2 regions of the Brevibacillus sp. NPDC003359 genome follow, and region 1 is predicted to be linked to the other one. Evidence: riboswitches for the same ligand, from Rfam matches in the RefSeq annotation. Region 1 holds a riboswitch; the other holds the start of a gene.
The links. Region 1 has a riboswitch for S-adenosylmethionine ahead of ACFYU8_RS22660 (methionine ABC transporter ATP-binding protein). Riboswitches for the same ligand answer to the same signal wherever they lie in the genome.
Positions count from the first base shown of each region.

Region 2: another riboswitch for S-adenosylmethionine. It lies ahead of ACFYU8_RS16945 (BMP family lipoprotein); the one in region 1 lies ahead of ACFYU8_RS22660 (methionine ABC transporter ATP-binding protein).

Region 1 is NZ_JBIAOR010000011.1:128,769-131,881, reverse strand. Features, by position in the region: gene ACFYU8_RS22670 (MetQ/NlpA family ABC transporter substrate-binding protein) at 1-87, opposite strand, end outside; gene ACFYU8_RS22665 (methionine ABC transporter permease) at 147-812, opposite strand; gene ACFYU8_RS22660 (methionine ABC transporter ATP-binding protein) at 813-1,826, opposite strand; SAM riboswitch class I at 1,926-2,042, opposite strand; gene ACFYU8_RS22655 (LCP family protein) at 2,224-3,113, opposite strand, start outside.
Region 2 is NZ_JBIAOR010000005.1:265,892-269,004, reverse strand. Features, by position in the region: gene ACFYU8_RS16950 (methyl-accepting chemotaxis protein) at 1-735, shown strand, start outside; SAM riboswitch class I at 1,017-1,139, shown strand; gene ACFYU8_RS16945 (BMP family lipoprotein) at 1,340-2,368, shown strand; gene ACFYU8_RS16940 (ABC transporter ATP-binding protein) at 2,475-3,113, shown strand, end outside.

The sequences.
Region 1 (3,113 bases):
TGCTGGTGATGTTTCGGTTTTGCCTCCGCAAGCTGCCAAAGAAAATGCCAACACAGTAGAAAGTACAGATACGACTAGCTTTTTCATGAATGATTTCCCCCTTGCATGTATTTATCTTATCATTTGAAACCCTATATGGAAAAATCCTACTTACGGCTGAACTTCAGAACCAGACGGTCCCCCAGCGATTGTAAGATCTGTACCAACACCAGCAAAATAACAACAGTCACAATCATGACATCGGTTTGGAAACGCTGATAACCGTATCGGATCGCCAAGTCACCCAAACCACCACCGCCAATTACTCCAGACATCGCAGTGTAGGAGACCAGCGTAACCGTCGTGATCGTAATGCCCGCGATCAATCCTGATCTAGACTCTGGCAAAAGGACATTCCAGACGATCTGCCAATTAGAAGCTCCCATGGATTGTGCAGCCTCAATCACGCCTTTATCAATCTCACGCAGAGAGGTTTCCACCAAACGCGCGAAAAACGGAGCGGCACCGAATACGAGCGGCGGAATAGCACCAAGTACGCCGAGTGAAGTTCCTACGATCATTTTCGTCACAGGAATCAGCAAAATCATCAATATGATAAACGGTACCGAGCGCAATACATTGACCACGAATGATGCGATCGTATAAAAAGAGCGGTTTTGCAGAAGCTGTCCGCGTGAGGTCAAGAACAGAATGATTCCCAGCGGCAAACCAATCAGGACGGTAAACAGAGTGGAAAAACCAAGCATCGTGAGCGTATCCATCGTACCTACACCGATTTCAGCCCAATCCACATTTTCGAATGTCCAGTCCATTTATATCACCTCTACTTCCAAGCCACGTTGGCGCAGCGTCTCGATGGTCTTTTGATTCTGTGCGACATCGCCTTCCAGCTCGATCACCAACTGACCATACGGCGTATCCTTCATGCGAGAGATCGTTCCCTGCAAAATGCTGAAGACCGTACCTGTCTCTTGCATCGTTTGGAATAGAATCGGCTGATACGTTTTTTCACCGAGGAAAGTAACACGAGCGATCGTGCGGTTCCCCGAGGCTTTTTCGTGCTCGACTGCTTCACGCAGTTCAGTAGAATCCGCTACTTGTTCCACGAATTCTTGTGTCGTTGGATGCTTCGGACGAAGGAAGACATCCAGTACGTTACCTGACTCGACGATCTTTCCTCCATCAATCACGCCGACACGATCACAAATGGAGCGAATGACGTGCATCTCGTGGGTAATCAACACAATGGTCAACCCCAACTTACGGTTGATGTCCAAGAGGAGTGCCAGAATGGAGTTCGTCGTCTGCGGATCGAGAGCCGACGTAGCTTCGTCACAGAGCAGCACTTTTGGATCATTTGCGAGCGCCCGGGCAATCCCGACACGCTGCTTCTGTCCGCCAGACAGCTGGGTCGGATATTTGTCCTTATGTGCCTCCAAGCCAACCAGCTTCAGCAACTCGTTTACTTTCTTATCTATCTCTGCCTTCGGACGCTTCGCCAGCTTGAGCGGAAACGCGACATTTTCGCCGACTGTCGACGAAGACAGCAAGTTAAAGTGCTGAAAAATCATGCCGATTGCGCGGCGTTTTTCTTGCAGCTTCCCTTCAGCCAGCTTTGTCAAATCGACGCCGTCTACAATAACTTCCCCCGAAGTTGGGCGCTCTAGCAAATTGATGCACCGGATCAACGTACTTTTTCCTGCACCTGAGTGTCCGATAATCCCGTATATTTCTCCTTGCTCTATGGAAAGGTCGATCCCCGTTAACGCTGGGATGGTTTTACCTTGTACTTGATAGCTTTTATGCAAATGACGCAGTTGGATCAACGCATCCACCTCCCGACCACAATCTTGATAAAATATAAAAACCCCTTTTTCACAAACGAAAAAGGGGCTGCAACGCAATGTATACGTTCGCATCCACCTTTCTCATCTATACAAGATCCAAATGATCCTGTAGGAATTGGCACCGCGACGTTCATTCGAAAATGAACCGGCTGCCGGGCTTCATAGGGCCTGTCCCTCCGCCTCTCTTAATAAGAAAGATATCTACGTATATTATGTTCGTTTTTTTGTTTTCATCATGATACAAAACGGATTATATCCTTTTCGGAAATATCACGTCAATAGTAATAGAAGGAAAAGTTTTTTAATCCATGACGCCGTTGCGGATAATGGTAGAAAATCATGGTTAGTCTTTCCCAAAATACAAAAAACAGCACGCTTAGTTTTGCGTGCTGCTTTCTTTCTCTCCCACGGGTTTATCTGAAGTTTCTGTAGGAGGGGCTATTTTTTCTTGGATAAAAGACTGAATCTGATCGACATCTGGAATCAAAACAGAACCTGCTCGGTTCGATTCACGGAACATCCCCATTGGTGGCAATTGATAATTGCCCGGCTGTAGCGTGTCCAACTTTAATCCGAGTGCAGACAGCTTCAGCATATCCACCGAACTAATGTTGGTTTGAACATACGGGGTTACTTCCTTCAAAATCGTAGGAAGCTGAATCAACGTCGTGCCATTCTTCATCTGATTCACGACAGCCGACATCAATTTGCGTTGTCGCTCCGTCCGTGTATAATCTGAGGTCGCATCATGGCGGAAACGGACATATTGTAAGGCTTTGTCTCCATCCAGCTTTTGCAGACCTTTTTTCAGATTAATATCGTACACACCTTTGTCTGTCGGGTCATGATAATACATATTTTTTTCTACATCGATCTCGACTCCGCCCACTGCATCAATCAGAGCCTTGAAGCCTTCAAAGTCAGTAATCACGTAACGATCTACTGGAATTCCAGTGAACTGACTAACCGTTTCCATTGCCAGCTCAGGTCCACCTTCTACAATCGCAGAATTGATCCGCGAGCTACCTCTACCTGGAATATCTACATACGTATCACGCAGGATTGAAAACATGTCATAACGTTTCCCCGTAGGATCGATGCTGACCAGCATCATGGAGTCAGAACGAGGAAGCCCGTTATTTTTCATTCCTCTGCGGTCTACTCCCATCAACAAGATGTTGACACGTTCCTTGCCATCCCACTCTGGTATTTCTGCTGCTTTGGTGGAATTCCCACCACTAGGCGGTGCGATGTTGGGTTCTTGAA
Region 2 (3,113 bases), on a different contig from region 1:
CAGGAAATCGAAGAGGTCACAACACAGACCAACGCAATGAAAACAGAATCGCAACAAAACAACCGTCGTCTGGCAGATAGCGTTCAGATGATGAACGAGCTGTCCTCGCAGATGGAGCAAATTGTGCAAGCAGTCAATGTAGCAGCTTCTACGATTCATCAGCTCAATCGGCAGGCGAATCGCGTAGAGGAAATTGTCGGCGCTATTAATCAGATCGCGACACAAACGAATCTCTTGGCACTGAATGCGGCGATTGAATCGGCGCGTGCAGGCGAGCATGGTAGAGGATTTGCTGTTGTAGCGGATGAGGTACGCAAGCTGGCAGAACAAAGCGCGACAGCTACGCAGGAAATTACCGACATTCTCAAGTCTCTGCACCAGGAAAGCGAAAATGCGGTTCAGCATATGAGCAATGGCGAGAATTCTGTTGCAAAAGGCCGAGAGTTGGCAGTGAAAACAGTGGCGTCAATCGAAGCGGTACGCGCTGGGATGATGGCGTTCTTGGAAGCGGCTGATCAAGTAAGCTCCAGCATGGACCGGGTAAAAGTGCGCTCCGGAGAGGTTGCCATCGAGATGTCGACTATTACAGCTGTAACCGAGGAATCAGTTGCCAACTTAGAAGAGCTGTTTGCGACAGCCGAAAACCAGCATCAAAAAGTGCGTGAGATTACGGAAGAGCTGGGCGAGCTGAATACGTTGTCTCATCGTCTCCAGCAAACCTTCCATGTAAATTAATTAAAGGTTGTTTAAAAAGTCGTATTTTGATCACGAAGTAGTTCTGAAAGCTGATTCGGCATCGAAATTGACGTTCACCTTCGAAGTCCGGTGCTCATGTAGGTCTCCTACACTCCGCTCCTCCTTCTTCAGGTTCTCGCCAATTTCTCGGTGCTGAAAAGACGACTTTTTAAACTTCAACTTCGGTTCACTTATAGAAGTATTTGGAATTGAGAAAAAAGAATTGATTTTTTGAACCATTCTGCTAGAATGAATTCCATTGTAACTATATATATTCACCTACCTTATCAAGAGCGGCGGAGGGACTGGCCCGATGATGCCCGGCAACCACTGGACATGTGTATACATGAACAGAAAGGTGCCAATTCCTGCAAAACCTGTACCATGGTTTTGACAGATGAGGAAGAGAACGGCTTCGTACGCAAACTCTTCCTCCGGGAAGAGTTTTTTTGTTGTATTTGTAAAGGGAAGGGAGGAATAAACGAACGATAAATTAATTTTATAAGAGAATATTCGTAAATAGTATTGAAAAAATGGGTAAAAAGCCGTACATTACCTAATAGGATAAAGAAAAACGCAAAGTTCGGATGGGGAGAGATACATCATGAAGAAGTTATTGCTGGCATTAACGACATTCGCAGTATTGGCAACAGGGTGCTCGACTGGCACAAATGCACCTGCAGATCAGCCAGGAGGACAAGCAACAGGACAAGAGGGCGCGGGTAAAAAGCGAATTGCCTTGATTTTGCCCGAGAAAATCGGTGTGAATCCATTCTTCCAACAAATGGATGAAGGTGCGAAGAAAGCCGCGCAAGAGCTGGGCGCAGAAGTAAAAACGATTGAATCTACGGACCATGGAGCGATTGAAGAGAATCTGCGCGTGGCTGTTGCAGAAAATTATGATTTGATCATCACTTCTTCCTTTACAGCAGAGGATGCATTGAAGAAAGTAGCTACCGAAAATCCTGACCGCAATTTTGCGATTATTGATACCGTCGTCGATTTGCCAAACGTTCGCAGTGTTACCTTCCGCGAACAGGAAGCGGCTTACCTGGTGGGAGCAGCAGCAGGTCTGGCAACGAAAACGAACAAAGTCGGTATGGTTGTCGCTCTTGATATTCCGCAGTTGAAAAAATGGACAGTTGGCTTCGAAGAGGGCTTGAAAGCGACGAATCCAAATGCAGAGCTGATGGTCAACTATGTAGGAAGCTTCACTGACCCGGCAAAAGCGAAGGAATTGGCTTTGCTCCAGGCTTCCAAAGGCGCTGACTTCATTAACGGTGCAGCAGCAGTAGGCGACCTCGGCGTTTTCGAAGCGGCGAAGGAAAAAGGCTTCTTCACAGCAGGTCAGGACGTTGACCGTACGACGATTGATCCAGAGCATATTGTTCTGTCCCAATTGAAAGGGACCGACGCGGCAGCTTATGAAACGGTGAAGAACTTTGTAGAAGGAACGTTCAAACCAGGTGTGGTTGCGTATGGCTTGAAGGAAAAAGGCGTAGGCGTAACCTATGTAACGCATGAAAGCAAAACGCCTCTGAACGCTTTTATTGGTCAAGAAGTGGTGGATAAAGTGAAAGCGATCAGCGATGAGATTGTAGCGGGCACCCGCCAAGTACCAGACAAGTTCTAAATACGCACGTAAAAAAGCTTGTGCACAGTGATGGATGTGACCGACTACGGCTGTGTAGTCGGTCTTCCATTTTCATAAAAGGACGTACAGAAATGAGGGAGTGGGAATGACCGATCGCTTGGAAATGAGGGCCATGACCAAGAAGTACGGAGATTTTACCGCCAACGACAAGGTGTCGTTCTCACTGGCAGCAGGAGAAGTCCACGCGATTGTCGGGGAAAATGGAGCGGGCAAAACGACACTGATGCGGATGCTGTACGGGATGGAGCAGCCGACGTCGGGAGAGATCGTGTTAAATGGCAAGCCAGTCGTTTTTCGCGGACCAGAGGACGCGATTCGAAATGGAATCGGGATGGTTCACCAGCACTTTATGCTCTTCGGAGAATTCAGTGTGACTGAAAATATCGTGATCGGCTACGAGCCGAAGCAAGCGGGTTTTTTCAAAAGAAATGACGCGAATGACAAGGTGCGGGCGCTTAGTGAGCAGTATCGCATTCCGATTCATCCGCAGGCCAAGGTAGCGAGTTGCTCGATTGGGGAACAGCAACGGGTCGAAATTCTTAAGGTCCTGTATCAGGGAGCGGATATTATCGTGCTGGACGAGCCGACCGCTGTCCTTACCCCGTTGGAGGTACGCGACTTGCTGCAAACGATTCGAAACCTGGCGGAGAGTGGCAAGAGCGTCATTTTGATTACGCATAAGTTACAGGAGGTCATGGAGGTAGCAGATCGTATTACGGTGCTG